Regions from separate parts of the Streptomyces sp. NPDC003697 genome, predicted to be linked through region 1. Evidence: riboswitches for the same ligand, from Rfam matches in the RefSeq annotation. Region 1 holds a riboswitch; each other region holds the start of a gene.
What was found. Region 1 has a riboswitch for cobalamin ahead of ACWDNY_RS01865 (cobalamin biosynthesis protein). Riboswitches for the same ligand answer to the same signal wherever they lie in the genome.
Positions count from the first base shown of each region.

Region 2: it holds a riboswitch for cobalamin, as region 1 does, so the genes downstream of both, ACWDNY_RS09790 (HoxN/HupN/NixA family nickel/cobalt transporter) here and ACWDNY_RS01865 (cobalamin biosynthesis protein) in region 1, are expected to answer to the same signal.
Region 3: it holds a riboswitch for cobalamin, as region 1 does, so the genes downstream of both, ACWDNY_RS08765 (ribonucleoside-diphosphate reductase subunit alpha) here and ACWDNY_RS01865 (cobalamin biosynthesis protein) in region 1, are expected to answer to the same signal.

Region 1 covers NZ_JBSFNN010000003.1:52,657-59,326, forward strand. The annotation lists gene ACWDNY_RS01850 (class II aldolase/adducin family protein) at 118-840, opposite strand; gene ACWDNY_RS01855 (anion permease) at 1,182-2,414, shown strand; gene ACWDNY_RS01860 (hypothetical protein) at 2,443-2,664, shown strand; cobalamin riboswitch at 2,814-2,954, shown strand; gene ACWDNY_RS01865 (cobalamin biosynthesis protein) at 3,056-4,030, shown strand; gene ACWDNY_RS01870 (cobyric acid synthase) at 4,027-5,556, shown strand; gene cobN (cobaltochelatase subunit CobN) at 5,553-6,670, shown strand, end outside.
Region 2 covers NZ_JBSFNN010000017.1:31,090-37,759, reverse strand. The annotation lists gene ACWDNY_RS09815 (MarR family winged helix-turn-helix transcriptional regulator) at 1-147, shown strand, start outside; gene ACWDNY_RS09810 (hypothetical protein) at 437-922, shown strand; gene ACWDNY_RS09805 (DUF4142 domain-containing protein) at 1,150-1,896, shown strand; gene ACWDNY_RS09800 (glycoside hydrolase family 13 protein) at 1,952-3,637, opposite strand; gene ACWDNY_RS09795 (ArsR/SmtB family transcription factor) at 3,828-4,187, opposite strand; cobalamin riboswitch at 4,268-4,472, shown strand; gene ACWDNY_RS09790 (HoxN/HupN/NixA family nickel/cobalt transporter) at 4,471-5,604, shown strand; gene ACWDNY_RS09785 (hypothetical protein) at 5,779-6,552, shown strand.
Region 3 covers NZ_JBSFNN010000015.1:19,037-25,706, reverse strand. The annotation lists gene mctP (monocarboxylate uptake permease MctP) at 1-1,495, shown strand, start outside; cobalamin riboswitch at 1,830-1,978, shown strand; gene ACWDNY_RS08765 (ribonucleoside-diphosphate reductase subunit alpha) at 2,103-4,493, shown strand; gene ACWDNY_RS08760 (ribonucleotide-diphosphate reductase subunit beta) at 4,553-5,560, shown strand; gene ACWDNY_RS08755 (hypothetical protein) at 5,473-5,793, opposite strand; gene ACWDNY_RS08750 (GlxA family transcriptional regulator) at 5,887-6,670, shown strand, end outside.

The sequences.
Region 1 (6,670 bases):
CCGGGCGAAGCCCCGCGTACGTCCGGTACGGAGGCCTGCGCCCGGCACGCCGAGAGCACGCACCGGACGCCGCGGAGTCCACCCTCCGGGCGGACGACGGGACCTTGCGGACACGATCTAGTGCCGCCCCTGCCCGTACCCCCGCAGCCGCTCCCCCGCCTCCGCCAGCTGACCCGGGGACAGCAGGTGCGGCGTGCGGCCCGGTACCGAGGACGCCGTCAGCCACACCCGGCACATCCACTCCAGCTGGGCCGTGCGGTCCCAGGCCTGGTCCAGTGAGGCGCCGTAGGTCACCGTGCCGTGGTTCTGCAGGAGGCAGCCGGAGCGGCCGTCGAGGGCGCGGAGCATGTTCGCGGCCAGTTCCTCGGTGCCGTACGTCGCGTAGGGGGCGACGCGGACGGGCCCGCCGAGCGCGGCGGTCATGTAGTGGATCGCGGGCAGCTCGGCCAGGAGCGTCGAGACGGCCGTCGCGTGCACGGCATGGGTGTGGACGACCGCCGACGCGTCCGTGCCGCGGTAGAGCGCGAGATGCAGGGGCAGCTCGCTGGTCGGGACCAGAGTGCCGAGGACCCGCCGGCCGTCGAGGTCGACTCCGGTGACGTCCTCCGGTGTGAGGCGGTCGTACGGCACGCCCGACGGCGTGACCAGGACGGTGTCCCCGACGCGCACCGAGACGTTGCCGGAGGTGCCGACGACCAGCCCCTCGGCGACCGTGCGGCGGGCCGTCGCGACCAGTGCCTCCCAGGCCCGTGCCTCCTCCTCGCGCACGCCGCGACTGTGCCCCGCGTCCCCGCCGGCGCCCCGTGCCTCCGGCCGATCGTGGCCTCGCTGTCCGTCCATGCCGCGATCCTGCCAGCCGGTGTCGGGGCGCGGGTGCCGGCCCGCGTGACCGGGGCCGGAGCCCGCGCTCGGGCCCTCACCTCAGCCTCCGGTTCATTTCGGGCGATAACCGTGAATTCGACGCGACAGCGCCATGTGGCCTTAATCTCACCCAAGCGCCGACGAAAGTGGCCGCAGGCCTCGCCCCTCGGCCTGCCGCCCGGAAAACACGGCGCCGTGACGGCGGGACGGAACGCCGGACCCCTCTTCGGGACACTCCGGCGACCGGCCCAGTTCATCTTCCGTTCACTCACGTTACGTACGTTCGACCAGCCAACGACCTCGAACGATTGCCTGGGTAAATGGAAAGCTTCTCGCTGATCCTCGCGATTGTGGTGGTAACCGCACTCGCGTTCGATTTCACGAACGGTTTCCACGACACCGCCAACGCGATGGCCACGACCATCTCGACCGGCGCGCTCAAGCCCAAGGTCGCGGTGGCCATGTCCGCCGCGCTCAACCTTGTCGGCGCCTTCCTCTCGGTGGAGGTCGCCAACACGATCTCCAAGGGTCTCGTCGACGAGACCGGCATCCGTCCCGAGGTCATCTTCGCCGCCCTGGTCGGCGCGATCCTCTGGAACCTGCTGACCTGGCTCGTCGGTCTCCCCTCCAGCTCCTCCCACGCCCTCATGGGCGGTCTGATCGGCGCGACCGTCGCCTCGGCCGGTTTCACCGCCGTCCACGGCGGCGTACTGGTCACCAAGGTGCTGCTCCCGGCCGTGGCCGCCCCGGTCGTCGCGGGGGTCGCGGCGATGGTCGCGACCCGCCTGTCGTACGCGGCGGGCTCGAAGGCGGGCGGCAGGGCCGCCGAGAAGGGCCACCGGGCCGGCCAGATCGCCTCCGCGGGCCTGGTCTCGCTGGCGCACGGCACCAACGACGCCCAGAAGACGATGGGCATCATCACCCTGGCCCTGGTGACCGGCGGGGCCGTCGCCCCCGGCTCCAACCCTCCCACCTGGGTCATCCTCTCCGCGGGCCTCGCCATCGCGCTCGGCACCTACATCGGCGGCTGGCGCATCATCCGCACCATGGGCAAGGGCCTGACCGACCTGGAGCCGCAGCAGGGCTTCGCCGCCCAGACCAGCGCGGCCACCGCCATCCTGGCCTCTTCCCACCTCGGCTTCTCCCTGTCCACCACGCACGTCGTGTCCGGCTCGGTGATGGGCGCGGGCCTGGGCCGCAAGGGCGGCGTGGTGCGCTGGTCGACCGCGACGCGCATGCTCGCCGCCTGGGCGCTGACCCTGCCGGCCGCTGCGCTGGTCGGCGCCGGCGCGGAGGCCGTGACCCGCCTCGGCGCCTGGGGCACCGCGCTCGTCGCCGTCTTCCTGGTGGCCTCGAGCGCCGCGATCTGGAAGATCTCCCGCCGTGAGGTCGTCGACCACAGCAACGTCAACCACGTCGAGGAGCCGGCCGGTGTGGTGACCACCGCCATGGCCGTCGTGATCCCGCCGCCGACCGACGCGGCGATCGCCGAGGAACGGGCCGTCATCCCGGCCCCCGCCGCCGAGCCCGCGAAGCCGCCGGCCGCCGTCTGAGCCCGCTCACCGCAGAAGGAAGAGAACGATGAAGATCGACTGGGCGGCCATCGGTTCCGTCTTCGGCGTCAGCCTCGGCGTCACCGTGGGCCTGGTGGTCCTGTTCACCCTGGGCATCAGCGCTCTCACCCACCGGGAGCGGGCCGCCGCGGGCGGCGGCTCCGGCGCCCTGGCGCTCACCGGCGCCTCCGTCTGCTTCGCCGCCTGCGCGGCGGCGGTGGCGTACGGGATCTCCCTGATCGTGGCCTGACGGGCCGCGCCGGGAACCACCGGCGGGGTGCGGGACGGTGGTCCGTCCCGCACCCCGCTTTTTTCGTACACAGTCTGCAACTCTCCGCCGGACACCCGTGTGTGGGCCTCGGCACACTGCGCCCTCGCAGGTCAGCGGCAGGTTGACGGGTGTTCGCGGACCGTGGTGGACTTCCCGGGCCAACTACGGCGGCAGGAGAGGAAGCCCGGTGCGAATCCGGCGCGGTCCCGCCACTGTGACCGGGGAACGACTCCCCGGGAGCCAGGAACTCTCACCGCCGGTCTCGTCGAACCAGGGCGTGGACACCCTGAGTGAGGACCTATCGCGATGCGCGGCTGCCGACCGAGGTTGACCACCGGCGTACCGACCGACCCCGCGGCCGGCTGAACCGATGGGTGCCGATCGCGTCTTCGCGTACGGCGCCGCCACCGGCCTCCTCGGCGACCTGCTCCTCGGCGATCCGCGCCGCGGGCACCCGGTCGCCGTGTTCGGGCGGGTCGCCGGCGCCGTCGAACGGACCCTGTGGCGTGACGACCGGGTGCGGGGTGCCCTGCACACCGCCGTCTGCGTCGGCGGCGCCCTGTCGCTGGCGGGGCTCGCCGCGTCCGCCGCGCGTCCCTCCCGTACCGCGTCCGTCGCCCTGACCGCCGCCGCCACCTGGGCCGTCGTCGGGGGGACGTCGCTGGCGCGGGAGGCCCGGGTGATCGGGCGCGCGCTCCGGGCCGGCGACCTCGACGCCGCCCGGGCGCGGCTGCCGCACCTGTGCGGGCGCGACCCGCAGGCCCTGGACGCCGACGGGATCGCCCGCGCCGTCGTTGAGTCCGTCGCCGAGAACACCTCCGACGCGGTGGTGGGGGCGCTGGTGTGGGGCGCCGTCGCCGGTGTGCCCGGGCTGGTGGGATTCCGCGCCGTCAACACCCTGGACGCGATGGTCGGGCACAGGTCGCCGCGCTACCGGCGCTTCGGCTGGGCCTCGGCGCGGCTCGACGACCTGGCCGGGTGGCCGGGGGCGCGGCTCACCGCCGCCCTCGCTGCCGCGGCGGGAGCGGACCCGCGGGGCGCCGTGCGCGCCTGGCGCGCCGACGCCGCCAAGCACCCCAGCCCCAACGCCGGGCCCGTGGAGGCGTCGTTCGCGGGGGCACTGGGGGTGCGGCTGGGCGGGCGGCTCTCCTACGGGGGGCGTGTGGAGGACCGGCCCGTGCTCAACGCGCGCGGGCGCGCCGTCCGGGTGGGTGACATCGACCGGGCCGTACGGCTGTCACGGCGGGTGAGCTGGCTCGCCCTCGGCGTGTGCGCGGCCGGCCGGATCGTGGCGGACGGGCGGCCCCGGATCGGCCGCCCCAGGCGGAAGGGACGGACGTCATGAGCGGCGGACTGCTCGTCGCGGGAACCACCTCCGACGCCGGCAAGAGCGTCGTCACCGCCGGGATCTGCCGGTGGCTGGTGCGGCAGGGGGTGAAGGTCGCGCCCTTCAAGGCGCAGAACATGTCGCTCAACTCGTTCGTGACGCGCGAGGGCGCCGAGATCGGGCGTGCGCAGGCCATGCAGGCCCAGGCCTGCCGCGTCGAGCCGACCGCGCTGATGAACCCGGTGCTGCTCAAGCCGGGCGGCGAGCAGAGCAGCCAGGTCGTGCTGCTCGGCAAGCCGGTGGGCGAGCTGAGCGCGCGCGGCTACCACGGCGGCCGGCAGCAGCGGTTGCTGGGCACCGTGCTGGACTGCCTGGCACAGCTGCGGGACACCTACGACGCGGTGATCTGCGAGGGGGCCGGCAGCCCCGCCGAGATCAACCTGCGGCGCACCGACATCGTGAACATGGGCGTCGCGCGCCATGCCCGGCTGCCCGTGCTGGTGGTCGGCGACATCGACCGCGGCGGTGTGTTCGCGTCCTTCTTCGGCACCGTCGCGCTGCTCTCGCCCGAGGACCAGGAGTTGGTCGCCGGGTTCCTCGTCAACAAGTTCCGCGGCGACGTCTCCCTGCTGCAGCCGGGCCTGGACATGCTGCACGGGCTCACCGGCCGGCGCACCTACGGCGTCCTGCCGTTCCGGCACGGGCTCGGCATCGACGAGGAGGACGGCCTGGGGGCGCCGCCCACCGGTGGCCGGGGGAAGCCGCCCGCGCGGGGCGCGGGACCCGGGCCGGCCGGCCCCGTCGGCGAGGACGTCCTGCGGGTGGCCGTCTGCGCCGTCCCCCTCATGTCCAACTTCACCGACGTGGACGCGCTGGCCGCCGAACCGGGCGTCGTCGTGCGGTTCGTGGACCGGCCCGGGGAACTGGCCGACGCCGACCTCGTGATCGTCCCCGGCACCCGCGGCACCGTCCGGGCCCTGCAGTGGCTGCGTGAGCGCGGGCTGGCCGACGCGATCGTGCGGCGGGCCGCCGAGGGCCGGCCGGTCCTCGGCATCTGCGGCGGTTTCCAGATCCTCGGAGAGGACATCGAGGACGAGGTCGAGAGCCGCGCCGGCCGGGTGGACGGTCTCGGCGTCCTGCCCGTGCGGGTGCGGTTCGCCCGCGAGAAGACCCTGGCCCGGCCGGCCGGTGAGGCCCTGGGCGCGCGCGTCGAGGGCTACGAGATCCACCACGGCGTCGCCGACGTCCACGGCGGGGAGGCCTTCCTGGACGGCTGCCGGGTCGGCCGGACCTGGGGCACGCACTGGCACGGCTCACTGGAGTCGGACGCCTTCCGGCGGGCCTTCCTGCGCGAGGTGGCGGCCGCCGCGGGCCGCCGCTTCGTCCCGGCCCCCGACACCTCGTTCGCCGCGCTGCGCGAGCAGCAGCTCGACCGGCTCGGCGATCTGATCGAACAGCACGCGGACACGGACGCGCTGTGGCGGCTCATCGAGTCGGGCGCGCCGCGAGGACTGCCCTTCATCCCACCGGGAGCGCCCGCATGAGCACAGTGTTGTTGTTGTCGACCGCCGACACCGATCTGCTGGCGGCCCGTGCCTCCGGCGCCTCCTACCGGATCGGCAACCCGACCCGGGTCGACGTCGCCGAGGAGCTGCCCGGGCTGATCCAGGGCGCGGACCTCGCCGTCGTACGCCTGCTCGGCGGCAGGCGGGCCTGGGAGGAGGGCCTCGCCGCCCTGAAGGCCTCGGGCGTCCCGACGGTGCTGCTGGGCGGTGAGAGCGTCCCGGACGCCGAGCTGATGGCCGAGTCGTCCGTGCCGGCCGGTGTGGTCGCCGAGGCGCTGCGCTACCTGGTCGAGGGCGGACCGGCCAACCTGGCCGAACTGGCCCGGTTCCTGTCCGACACGGTGCTGCTGACCGGTGAGGGCTTCGACGAGCCGCGCAAGATGCCGGAGTTCGGCGTGCACGGCGAGCGCCCGTTCACCGAGGGCCGCCCGACCGTCGGCGTGCTGTTCTATCGGGCCCACGAACTCAGCGGAAACACCGCCTTCGTGGACACCCTGTGCGACGCGATCGAGGTCCGCGGCGCCAACGCCCTGCCCGTGTACTGCGGTTCGCTGCGCGGCGCGGACCCGGGCCTGTACGAGCTGCTGGGCCGGGCCGACGCCCTGGTCGCCACCGTCCTGGCCGCCGGTGGCACGCACGCCTCGCAGGCCTCCGCGGGCGGTGCCGACGAGTCGTGGGACATCGGGGCGCTCGCCGAGCTGGACGTGCCCGTGCTGCAGGGGCTGTGCCTGACCTCCTCGCGTGCCACGTGGGAGGCGTCCGACGCCGCCCTGTCCCCCATGGACGCGGCGATGCAGGTCGCCATCCCGGAGTTCGACGGCCGCCTGATCACCGTCCCGTTCAGCTTCAAGGAGCAGGTCGACGGAGACGGCGCCGGCGTCCCGGTGTACGTCGCCGACCCGGAGCGGGCGGCGCGGGTCGCCGGCATCGCCGTCCGGCACGCCCGGCTGCGGCACAAGCCCAACGCGGACAAGAGGATCGCGCTCGTGTTCACCGCCTACCCGACGAAGCACTCGCGCGTCGGCAACGCGGTCGGGCTCGACACGCCCGCCTCGGCGGTCCGCGTGCTGGACGCGCTCCGCGACGCCGGATA
Region 2 (6,670 bases), on a different contig from region 1:
GCCACCGAACTGGGGTGGGCCTTCTTCGGGCCGGTGATCGGGAAGGTGGTGGCGACGGCGGAGGAATTCCCATCGGGCGACCTGGAGACGGTGCGTCGCTTCCTGACCCAGGTGCTGCGGTCCACCCGGCAGCTGCGATCGATCTGACACCCTCGGTCGCCCACCCACGCCAGGGGCCGTGTCGGGGGTGTCCACCCGCAGCGGCCGGCGCGTCTGTGCCGGGTCCCCCGCCAGGAGACCGGGTTCACGCCGGTCCGAGGGCGGACAGCCCCCGGGCGCGGCTCCGACCCGCCACGCAAGGCGTCGCGACCGCACGCCCCAGGCGGGGAACAGGACACCGTACGGGTGGCGCCCACGTGCGCACTCCCTCCGGCGGTCCTTCACTGGAGGGGGACCACCGCGGGAGGAACGCGGCGAAAGAGCAGCGGGAGGATCCATGTGCGGTCACCGCGCACGCTGGACGACGGCTGCCGCGCCGGCGGTGGCCGCGGCCATGGCCCTGAGCGGCTGCTCCGACGACGGCGGCAGCCCGTCGGACACGGTCAGCAAGGCGTCGTCCGCCGCCGCCTCCCTGGCCTCGAAGGCCAGCGAGGGACTGGCGTCGGCGACCGCCGAGGCGGGCCGCAAGCTGGACGAGGTCAAGAACGGCGTCGACGCGCGCAGTTCCGTGCGGCTCGGCCGGCCGGTCACGGCGTCCGACGGCCGCACCACGGTCGACGTCGACGTCACGAACCCGGCCAGGTCGACCAAGTCCTTCACGGTCCAGGTCAACTTCAAGAACTCCAACGGCACCCTGGTCGACACGGCCGTCATGTCCATCGACGACGTCCCCGCCGGAAAGAGCGGCAAGGGCACGGCCCGCAGCACTCACCAGCTCTCCGGCCAGGTCAAGGCCGAGGTGGGCACCGCACTACGGCACTGAGCACACCGCGGACGACGCACCGCGACACCACCCCCCGCCCCACACCAGCCCCCGCCCCGCCCCGCCCGGAACGAACCTTCCCAAGGGCAGACCTTTACAAGAACCAAAGGTTCCGCCCCGCCCCGCACCCCGTACAGGTGTACGTCCGGACCGCGCACGCGCGGGATCACCACAACGGGTCAGGAGGCACAGTGCGCCTTACACGGAACGCGACGGGAACGCTCTTCGTGGGCGGAGCGCTCGCCCTGACACTGGCCGCGCTCTCCTACCCGGCCATGCTCGGCGTCCAGACCGTCTCCGGATCGTCCTCCCGCGTCATCGCGCAGACCCAGTGGGGTCCGCTGACGGAGGGGGACCGCGACTTCGTGGTCAAGGTGCGCGCCGCCGGGCTGTGGGAGTACCCCGTCGGGCAGATGGCCGTCAAGAAGGGCACCACCGGCGCGGTCGTCACCGCGGGCCGGCACCTCATCGCCGGGCACGCGGCCCTGGACGCCAGCTGCCGCAGGATCGCGCCCATGCTCGGCATCACGCTCCCCGACGTGGCGAGCCCGCAGCAGCAGGGCTTCGTCGACACGCTCACCGCGGACAGCGGCAAGCAGTTCGACACCGACATGGCAAACATCCTGCGCGTGACCCACGGCTCGATCTTCAACACGATCGCCAAGATCCGCTCCACCACGCGGAACAGCCTGGTCCGCCAGCTGGCCGACCAGGCGAACACCACGGTGCTCGATCACATCACCGTGATGGAGAAGACCGGCCTGGTCGACTTCGACCAGGTCCTCTTCCAGGAGACGGCCCCGCCGAAACTGCCCGCCTCGGACCTGACCCCGCCGCCGCCGGTCCCGGGCCGACCGCAGGTCGTCCTCCCCCCGCCGGCGGACGGCACCGCGCCCTCCGCCCCCCAGCCGCCGGCCGGCACCGCACCCTCCGACACACCGCCGCCCCCGGCACCCGCTCCCACGGTGGGCTGAGGGGGCGCGCGGCCCCACCCACTCGCTCGGTGCGCCCGGTGGCCGCCTCGGCCGCCTACAGCCCCAGCCAGACCGTGGTGTCCGGCCCGAGCCGGCCGTCGTCGAGCGGGGCGCTGCTGAGCAGCACCTCGCCGGCCGGCAGCCGCACCGCCTCGCCGGACAGGTTGGTCACGCACCGCCAGCCGTTGTCGCGGGTGAACTGCAGCACCCCGGGCGGGGTGTCGTCCGCCCAGGTCAGCGACTCACCCTCCAGCAGCTTGCGGCGCAGTCGCAGCGCCGACCGGTACAGCTCCAGCGTCGAATGCTCGACGCCGTCCTGCGCCTCCACCGCGTACGACGCGAAGCGGGCCGGCTGCGGCAGCCAGGCCCCGCCCGCCCCGAAGCCGTACGACGGGCCCGTGGCCGTCCACGGCAGCGGCACCCGACAGCCGTCGCGGCCCTTGCGCACGTGCCCCGTCTGCGCCCAGATCGGGTCCTGCAGCACCTCCGTGGGCAGGTCGGCGACCTCGGGCAGGCCGAGTTCCTCGCCCTGGTAGACGTAGGCCGAACCGGGCAGCGCCAGCATCAGCAGCGTCGCCGCCCTGGCCCGCCGCAGCCCGGCCGCCTCGTCGACCGCCGGGGCCCGGCCGCCGGACAGCAGCCAGGCGTTGCCGTCCGTGCCGGGCGGCAGCATCAGCCGGGAGGCGTGGCGGACCACGTCGTGGTTGGACAGCACCCAGGTGGCCGGCGCGCCGGCGGCCCGGGCGCCGGCCAGCGACTCGGTGATCACCTCGCGCAGCTCGCCGGCGTCCCAGCCGGTGTTCAGGTACTCGAAGTTGAAGGCCTGGCCGAGTTCGTCCGGACGGGCGTACAGGGCGCGCCGGTCACCCGGCACCCAGGCCTCGGCGACGGCCGCTCGGGGCGGGCTGTAGGCGTCGAAGATCTTGCGCCAGTCGCGGTAGATCTCGTGCACCTCGTCCCGGTCGTAGTAGGGGTGGCTCCCGGCCTCCACGCCGAGCAGGGCGTCCTCGCCGGCGGCGCCGACGTTCCCGACGTCGCGCAGCGGCTCGTCGAGGTCCTTGGCGAGGGCGTGCGCCACGTCGACGCGGAAGCCGTCGACTCCGCGGTCGGCCCAGAACCTGAGCGTGGTGCGGAAGTCCGCGCGCACCTCCTCGTTCCCCCAGTTGAAGTCGGGTTGCTGCGGGGCGAACAGGTGCAGGTACCACTGGCCGTCCGGCACCCGCTGCCAGGCGCTGCCGCCGAAGACGGACTGCCAGTCGGTGGGCGGGAGCTCGCCGTGCGCCCCGCGCCCGTCGCGGAAGACGTACCGCTCGCGGGCGGGCGAGCCGGGGCCGGCGCTCAGCGCCTCCTGGAACCAGGGGTGCCGGTCGGAGGAGTGGTTGGGGACCACGTCGACGATCATCTTCAGGCCCAGCCGGTGCGCCTCGGCGACCATGGCGTCGAAGTCGTCGAGCGTGCCCAGCCGGGGGTCCACGTCGCGGTGGTCGGCGACGTCGTAGCCGCCGTCGGCCAGCTCGGAGGGGTAGAAGGGGCTGAGCCACACGGCGTCGACGCCGAGGGCGGCCAGGTGGGTCAGGCGCTGGGTGACGCCGCGGATGTCGCCGAGCCCGTCGCCGTCCGCGTCGGCGAAGCTGCGGGGGTAGACCTGGTAGACGACGGCCTGCCGCCACCAGTCCGGGCTCCTGGACGACAGGTCGGGCGTCGACTCCTGCGGGGCGGTGCGGCTCGAGCGGACGGTCACGCGGCCTCCTCTTCGGCGGTGACGGCTTCGGGTCGAAAGCAGCGACTATGACACCTCTGTCCACTTCGCCGGAAAGTGAACACCTTCTGCTCCGCCCGGGCCGCCGAGCGCCGGGGCGCACGCCCGCCGGCCGCTGTCCGCCGTCCTCAGCCGGCGCCCGCCATCAGCCGCTGCCCGGCACCCGCCGCCGTCAGCCGGCGCCCGCCGCGCAGTGGGACAGCAGCGCGGCCACGTCCGGGGCGACCACCCGGTAACGCACCACCCGGCCCTCCTTCTCGCCCGACACGACCCCGGCCGCCCGCAGCAGCCGCAGGGCCTGGGAGACGGCGGGGTCGTTCATGCCCGTGGCGATCGCGAGATCGGACACGGCCAGCGGCCCCGTGCGGTGCAGGGCCAGCAGGAGCGCGAGCCGCTTGGGGTCGCTGAGCAGGGAGAAGCGGTCGGCCCAGGCGCGGACGTGCCCGGCGTCGCCGATGGCGGCGACGGCGTCGCACACCCGGTGGCCGTCGATCGTGCGGCGGTCCGCGCGGTCCGCGGGGACGAGATGCATGCCGTCATCCTCGCAGGTGCCCGGATGTGATCTTCCATACCTGCGCAGATGCGCAGCTATGCAGGGCACCGCTTACGGCCCTACGGTGGGCGCGCCGTGGTGTTCGGGAAGCCGGTGACGGCCCGTCAGGGCCCATGCCGGAGCGGCCCTCGCCACTGTGATCAGGGAGTTGCCGGTCCACGTCCCCCAGGGGGACAGCCACTGGCCGTCGCGGGACGGCCGGGAAGGCGGACCGGCGACGCACGACCTGTAAGCCAGGAGACCGGCCACGGCAGCTCACGAAGTGATCCACGAGGTGCTGGAGCGTGATGACCGGATGACCCTGCCCGACCCTGCCCGCAACCCGGCGGCCTTCGCCTGGCGGCGTCAGGACACCCTGAGGACCGCCGGCCTGATGGCGGCGATAGCAGCACTGCACGTCGTCGCCTTCGGGATCCTCCTCCTTCTCGTCGTACCCGGCCACTACGAGGTCGGGTCCAAGGCCTTCGGCCTCGGCCTCGGCGTCACCGCCTACACCCTCGGGGTGCGGCACGCCTTCGACGCCGACCACATCGCCGCGATCGACAACACCACCCGCAAGCTGATGGCCGACGGCAGACGGCCGGTGTCGGTCGGCTTCTGGTTCGCCCTCGGCCACTCCAGCGTCGTCGTGGTGCTCGCCGTGATGATCGCCGGCGGCACCCGGCTCGCCGGGCGGGTGATGAGCGAGGAGTCGCACACGCACCAGGCGCTCGGCCTCATGGGGACGACGATCGCGGGCACGTTCCTCTACCTCATCGCCGCCCTGAACCTGGTCGCCCTGGCCGGCATCCTCAGGGTCTTCCGGTCGATGCGCGCCGGCACGTACGACGAGAGCGAACTGGAACGGCACCTGGACTCCCGCGGTTTCGTCAACCGCTTCCTCGGGCGTCTCACCCGGTCGATCTCCCGTCCGGGCCAGATGTACCCGCTGGGCTTCCTCTTCGGCCTCGGGTTCGAGACGGCCACCGAGGTCACGCTGATGGTGATGGCGGGCTCGGGCGCGGCCGCCGGGCTGCCCTGGTACGCGATCCTGTGCCTGCCGCTGCTGTTCACCGCGGGGATGTGCCTGTTCGACACCCTCGACGGCACCTTCATGAACGTCGCCTACCAGTGGGCCTTCTCGCACCCCGTCCGCAAGGTCTACTACAACCTCACCATCACCGGCCTGTCCATCGCCGTCGCCTTCTTCGTCGGCACGATCGAGCTCGTCGGCGTCGTGCACGACCGGTTCGACCTGCGGGACGACGTGACCGGCTGGATCGCCGGGGTCGACCTGGACAGCGTCGGCTACGTCATCGTCGGCCTGTTCGTCGCGGTGTGGGCGGCGGCACTGGCGTACTGGAAGGTGGCGCGCGTCGAGCAGCGGTGGACGGTGCCGGCGGCCGACACGCGGTAGGCGCTGCCGTCATCGTGACGCCGGGGCGGGGCCGGCCGGGGGCCGGGACTGTCGTCCGGTCGGGCGCCCGTGGGCCGCCGTTCCCGGGTCGAACGGCGCGGCGCGCTGGTGAGCGGGGCGCCTCGGTGGTGCCGTGAGAGACGACCAGTTCCCCGGGCACCTCTGGAGGCATCCGTGATCCGTCCCCCGGCCCGCTCCCTGAGCGTCCCCGCCCTGACCGCGGCCGTCCTGCTGACCGCGGCCGCCTGTTCCGCAGGAGTCCCCGGACCCCGCGTCGCCGCCTCGTCGTCGGCCGACGTGTCCGCGGCGGGGCGACTGCCGGCCGCCTCGCCCCCGCTCACGCAGACCCAGGCGCAGGCCGCGCTGATCACCGACGCCGATCTCGGGAAGCCGTGGGCGCCGACGCAGGGCGCCGCGACCTGGCGGGACGGCCTGCTCAAGGCCCGGACCGCCACCCGCGACTGCCAGCAGCTCCTCGACGCCCTCTACGCCGACGAGCTGCTCGGCACGCCGAAAGGCACCCACTCGGTGGTCGCCTTCGACCAGACGGACACCGAGGCGCAGCTGCGCTACCAGGTCCTCGCGCTGCGCCCGGCCGACGTCGACCGGACCCTGGCCTGGCTCGGGACGCTGCCCCGCACGTGCGCGAACTTCACCGCGAGGACCACACGGAACGGCGTGCAGGACGTACAGGTCTTCGAGCAGACGCTGCCCTACTTCGGGGACGCGTGCAAGGGCCTGGTGGTGAGGGTGACCGACGACGACCCGGGCGCCGACGAGACGACCACGCTCGTCCTGGACGTGGCCGCCGTACGCGTCGGCGATGACGCGATCACCGTCACCAACGGCGGCACCGGCGCCGTGTCGGCCGAGTCCACCCAGCAGGCGCTCCAGCGGGGCGTGGACCGGCTGGCGAAGGTCCACCGCCAAGGCCGCGCGAGCGCGTGAGCGGTACGTGGGGCGCGGCGGGCCGCACCCGGGTTACCACGGCTCGGGGGAGGCGGACCTGCACCGGCGCCGCGCCCAGCGCCGACGCACGACACCGGACACGCCCGCCTCCCGCGCA
Region 3 (6,670 bases), on a different contig from region 1:
CGGCCGGTCGTTCGGCACCTGGGTCACGTGGTTCCTGCTCGGCGGCGACCTGTACACCGCCTACACCTTCGTGGCCGTGCCGGCGGCGATCTACGCGGCGGGCGCGTCGGGCTTCTTCGCGGTGCCCTACACGATCCTGGTCTACCCGCTGATCTTCACCTTCCTGCCGCGCCTGTGGTCGGTGTCCCACCGCCACGGCTACGTGACGACCTCGGACTTCGTCCGCGGCCGGTTCGACTCCAAGGGGCTGTCGCTGGCCGTGGCGGTCACCGGCATCCTGGCGACGATGCCCTACATCGCGCTCCAGCTCGTCGGCATCCAGGCCGTCCTGGACGTGATGGGCGTCGGCGGCGGCGAGAACACCAACTGGTTCGTCAAGGACCTGCCCCTGCTGCTCGCCTTCGGCGTGCTGGCGGCGTACACGTACTCGTCGGGTCTGCGCGCGCCCGCGCTGATCGCGTTCGTGAAGGACACGCTGATCTACATCGTGATCGCGGTCGCGATCATCTACATCCCGATCAAGCTGGGCGGGTTCGACGACATCTTCGCCAAGGCGGGCGACGCCTTCGCGCAGACCAACCCGGCCACGGGCAAGCCGCGGGGCGCCCTGGCCCCCGCCGAGGCCGGCCAGTGGACGTACGCCACACTGGCCCTGGGGTCCGCGCTGGCGCTGTTCATGTACCCGCACTCGATCACCGCGACGCTGTCCTCGCGCAGCCGTGAGGTGATCCGCCGCAATACCACCATCCTGCCGCTGTACTCGCTGATGCTCGGTCTGCTGGGGCTGCTGGGCTTCATGGCGATCGCGGCCGGCATCAAGGTGCAGAACGGGCAGCTGGCCATCCCGCAGCTGTTCGAGAACATGTTCCCGGACTGGTTCGCGGGCGTGGCCTTCGCGGCGATCGGCATCGGCGCGCTGGTGCCGGCGGCCATCATGTCGATCGCGGCCGCGAACCTGTTCACCCGCAACATCTACAAGGACTTCATCAAGCCGGACGCCACGCCGAAGGAGGAGACGCGGGTCTCCAAGATCGTGTCGCTGCTGGTGAAGGTGGGCGCCCTGGTCTTCGTCCTGACCATGGACAAGACGGTGGCCATCAACTTCCAGCTGCTCGGCGGCATCTGGATCCTGCAGACCTTCCCGGCGCTGGTCGGCGGCCTGTTCACCCGCTGGTTCCACCGCTGGGCGCTGCTCGCGGGCTGGGCGGTCGGCATGGTCTACGGCACGATCGCCGCCTACGGCGTGGCCTCTCCGACGCAGAAGCACTTCGGCGGCTCGGCGGAGGAGATCCCGGGGATCGGGGAGATCGGCTACATCGGTCTCACGGCCTTCGTGCTCAACGTCCTCGTCACGGTCGTGCTGACCTTCGCGCTGAAGGCGGTGAAGGCTCCGGAGGGTGTCGACCAGACCCGGCCGGAGGACTACACGGCGGACGCGGGAGACCCGGGCGTGGAGGTGGAGCTGCCGCCGGCCACGGCCGGAGCCGCGCACTGACCCGCCACGGCATGGAGCGGGCGGCCTCCTGAGCCGCCCGGGCGCCTCGGGCCGCCGGAGAGATCCGGCGGCCCGTTGCCGTATCCGTCCGGCAGAACCGGGCTGCGGGCCTCGCGGCAGCCTCGGCCCGGGCATCGTGCGAGCCGGGGCCCGGGCATCCCGGGAGGCCCGGACCCGGCGACCGTGGCAGCCGGTGCGGGACGCCGAGGGCACCCCACCGTCCACCCACGCGCTGACGCTCCGGCACATCCCTGGGCGGTTGCGGTCACCGCAGGCACGGCGGGCAACCGCGACACAACATATGGGGGCGTCTTCCTCGCCCGGCACCAGATGTATGCTCATGCTCGCTGTCGCCGCAGGGGAATCCGGTGCGAATCCGGAACTGTCCCGCAACGGTGTACTCGCGCGTGCCCACCCATGTCCTCATCCATGCGGGCCCGTACGAGCGTCAGTCCGAGGACCTGCCGACAGTGCGCCCGGCCGTCCGGTCCGGGTGCCCTGACGTCCGGGCCTCGTGGGATGGGCCGGTGGACGCGACGCCCGCGTGCGTTCGTGTGCTGCCCCCTGCCCTCGGCGAGGCCCCGTGCCGAGCGAGGATGTGCCCCACGTGACCATCGCACCAGCCGGTCCGGCCGCAGCGACACCGTCCGACACCGAGACCGACGGCCCCGGTGCCGCGCTGCTGCGGACCCTGACGGAGCTGACCGCCGACCTGCCCGACGCCGACCCCGGCCGGGTCGCGGCCGCCGCGCTGCGCGGCCGGTCCGCGCGCACGGCCCCCGAGCTCACCGTGGAGCTGCGCGAGCTGGCGACGGAGGCCGCCGCCGGCCTGATCTCCGAGGACCCCGCCTACTCGAAGTTGGCCGCCCGTCTGCTGGCCGTGGGCATCCGCGCCGAGGCCGCCTCCCAGCAGGTCACGTCCTTCACCGACTCCGTCGCCGTCGGCCACCGGGAGGGGCTGATCGCCGACCGGACCGCCGCGTTCGTGCGCCTGCACGGCGAACGCCTCGACGCCCTGGCCGACCCGGCCGCCGACGACCGCTTCGGCTACTTCGGCCTGCGCACCCTGCACAGCCGCTATCTGCTGCGGCACCCGATCACCCGCAAGGTGATCGAGACACCCCAGCACTTCATGCTGCGCGTCGCCGCCGGTCTCGCCGAGGACGACACCCCGCGGTCGGTCGACGAAGTGGCCGCGCTCCACGGGCTGATGAGCCGCCTGGACTACCTGCCCTCCTCCCCCACGCTGTTCAACTCCGGCACACGGCACCCGCAGATGTCGTCGTGCTACCTGCTGGACTCCCCCGTGGACGAGCTGGACTCGATCTACGAGCGCTACCACCAGGTCGCGCGCCTGTCCAAGCACGCCGGCGGCATCGGCATCTCCTACTCCCGCGTGCGCGCCCGGGGTTCGCTGATCCGCGGCACCAACGGCCACTCCAACGGCATCGTGCCGTTCCTGAAGACGCTGGACGCCTCGGTCGCCGCCGTGAACCAGGGCGGCCGGCGCAAGGGGGCCGCCGCGGTCTACCTCGAGACCTGGCACTCCGACATCGAGGAGTTCCTGGAACTGCGCGACAACACCGGCGAGGACGCCCGGCGCACGCACAACCTCAACCTGGCGCACTGGATCCCCGACGAGTTCATGCGCCGGGTCGCCGCCGACGGGCAGTGGTCGCTGTTCTCGCCGTCGGACGTCCCGGACCTGGTGGACCTGTGGGGCGAGGAGTTCGACACCGCCTACCGTGCGGCCGAGGCCGCCGGGCTGGCCAGGAGGACCCTGCCGGCCCGTGACCTGTACGGCCGCATGATGCGCACCCTGGCGCAGACCGGCAACGGCTGGATGACCTTCAAGGACGCCGCCAACCGCACCGCCAACCAGACGGCCGAGCCGGGGCACGTCATCCACTCCTCCAACCTCTGCACGGAGATCCTGGAGGTCACCGACGACGGGGAGACGGCGGTGTGCAACCTGGGGTCGGTGAACCTCGGCGCGTTCGTCGACACGGAGGCAGGCGACCTCGACTGGGAGCGGCTGGACGAGACCGTCCGGACCGCCGTGACCTTCCTGGACCGGGTCGTCGACATCAACTTCTACCCGACCGCGCAGGCGGCCCGGTCCAACGCCCGGTGGCGTCCGGTGGGCCTGGGCGCCATGGGGCTGCAGGACGTCTTCTTCAAACTGCGTCTGCCGTTCGACTCCCCCGAGGCGCGGGCGCTGTCCACCCGTATCGCCGAGCGCGTCATGCTCGCCGCCTACGAGGCGTCCGCCGACCTCGCCGAGCGCAACGGCCCGCTGCCGGCCTGGGCGCGCACCCGTGCCGCCCGCGGCGTCCTCCACCCCGACCACTACGGCGTGGAGTTCACCTGGCCGGAGCGCTGGGCGGCGCTGCGGGAGCGGATCGCGGCCGTCGGGATGCGCAACGCGCTGCTGCTCGCCATCGCGCCGACCGCGACCATCGCGTCGATCGCCGGTGCCTACGAGTGCGTCGAGCCGCAGGTCTCCAACCTCTTCAAGCGCGAAACCCTCTCCGGGGAGTTCCTCCAGGTCAACTCCTACCTGGTGCAGGACCTGAAGGACCTCGGCGTGTGGGACGCCCGCACCCGGGAGGCGCTGCGCGAGGCGAACGGCTCGGTGCGGGACTTCGGCTGGATCCCCGAGGACGTCCGCCGGCTGTACCGCACGGCGTGGGAGATCCCGCAGCGCGGCCTGATCGACATGGCCGCGGCGCGCACGCCGTTCCTGGACCAGGCCCAGTCGCTGAACCTGTTCATGGAGACGCCGACCATCGGCAAGCTCTCCTCGATGTACGCCTACGCGTGGAAGCAGGGTCTGAAGACCACGTACTACCTGCGCTCCCGCCCGGCGACCAGGATCGCCCGCGCCGCCGGGGCGCAGGCGCGCAGCCAGGCTCCCGTCCCCGCGCAGCAGGTCGCCGGCCCCGACGCGGTCGCCTGCTCGCTGGAGAACCCCGAGTCCTGCGACGCCTGCCAGTGACCACCCGCAGCCACCCGGCACCCACCCCGTTTGGAGGACGGCGCCCCGCGCCGACTGTCATGACGTCCCAGAACCTGCTCGACCCCGGTTTCGAGCTGACCCTGCGCCCCATGCGCTACCCCGACTTCTACGAGCGCTACCGGGACGCCGTCAAGAACACCTGGACCGTGGAGGAGGTCGACCTCCACTCGGACGTCGCCGACCTCGCGAAGCTCACGCCGGGCGAACAGCACCTCATCGGCCGCCTGGTGGCCTTCTTCGCGACGGGTGACTCGATCGTCGCGAACAACCTGGTGCTGACGCTCTACAAGCACATCAACTCCCCCGAGGCGCGGCTGTACCTGAGCCGCCAGCTCTTCGAGGAGGCCGTCCACGTCCAGTTCTACCTGACCCTGCTGGACACCTACCTGCCCGACCCGCAGGACCGCGCGGCGGCCTTCGCGGCGGTGGAGAACATCCCCTCCATCCGCGAGAAGGCCGGGTTCTGCTTCCGGTGGATGGACTCGGTGGAGAGGATCGACCGGCTGGAAACGGCGACGGACCGTCGCCGTTTCCTGCTCAACCTGATCTGCTTCGCCGCCTGCATCGAGGGCCTGTTCTTCTACGGTGCCTTCGCGTACGTCTACTGGTTCCGCAGCCGGGGCCTGCTGCACGGGCTGGCGACCGGCACCAACTGGGTGTTCCGGGACGAGACCATGCACATGTCGTTCGCCTTCGACGTGGTGGACACCGTCCGCAAGGAGGAGCCGGAGCTCTTCGACGACGAGCTGCGGCAGCAGGTCACCGACATGCTGAGGGAGGCCGTCGAGGCCGAGCTGCAGTTCGCGCGCGACCTGTGCGGTGACGGCCTCCCGGGCATGAACACCGACTCGATGCGGCAGTACCTGGAGTGTGTCGCCGACCAGCGCCTGACGCGCCTCGGCCTCGCTCCGGTGTACGGCTCCGAGAACCCCTTCTCCTTCATGGAGCTCCAGGGCGTTCAGGAACTGACCAACTTCTTCGAGCGGCGTCCCTCGGCGTACCAGGTGGCGGTGGAGGGCACGGTCGACCTGGACGAGGACTTCTGACTCCCTTCCGTCTCCCGGGCGTCCCCGTCCTCGCGGGCCGCCCGGGTCCCGTCCTCCCCCTTCGCCGTCCCGGCCCGCGAGGCCGGCCGGGTCCCGTCCTTCTCGGCCTCCCTGATCTGCCGGCCGATGCGCCGGTCGTGGACGATGCCGGTCACGGAGGGGGCGATCATGAGCGCCAGGAGCCCGACGACGGCGGTCATTCCGATGAGTCCTTGCAGCTGGTTCGTATCCATGGACACCACTGTCGCGCCGAGTGCTCCTTACCGTGAGTGGCAGGACTGCCGCACCCCCTCGAATTCCTGCCAGTCATGCGGCAGACTGACGGCATGTTGAAGAACGTGGCCGCCGTCCTCCTCGACGGCGTGCAGCCCTTCGAACTCGGCGTGGTCTGCGAGGTCTTCGGCAACGACCGCAGCGACGAGGGACTGCCGGTGTACGACTTCGCCGTCGTCTCGGCCGAGGGCCCCACCCTGGCCAGCCAATGCGGGTTCACCCTGTCGACGCCACACGGTCCGGAGCGGCTGGAGGAGGCCGACCTGATCGCCGTCCCGGCCGGCGACGCCTACACCTCCCGCAGCTATCCGCCCGAACTGCTCGACGCGCTGCGCCGGGCCGTGGCGCGGGGCGCCCGGGTGCTGAGTGTCTGCTCGGGCGTCTTCGTGCTGGGTGCGGCCGGGCTGCTGGACGGGCGGCGCTGCACGGTCCACTGGCTGCACGCGCAGGAGCTCTCCCGGCGCTTCCCGCGGGCGGTCGTCGAGCCGGACGTGCTGTACGTCGACGACGACCCCGTGATCACCTCCGCCGGTACCGCGGCCGGTATCGACGCCTGCCTGCACATCGTGCGCAAGGAGGAGGGGCCCGAGGTCGCCAACAAGATCGCCCGGCGCATGGTGGTCCCGCCGCACCGCGACGGCGGGCAGGCGCAGTACATCGAGCGGCCGCTGCCGAAGTCCCGGTGCGACACCGTGGGCGAGGTCCTCGTCTGGATGGAGGAGCACCTCGATCAGGAGGTCACCGTCGAGCATCTGGCGGCCCACGCCCACATGTCGCCGCGCACGTTCGCGCGCCGCTTCCAGCAGGAGACGGGAACGACCCCCTACCGCTGGCTCC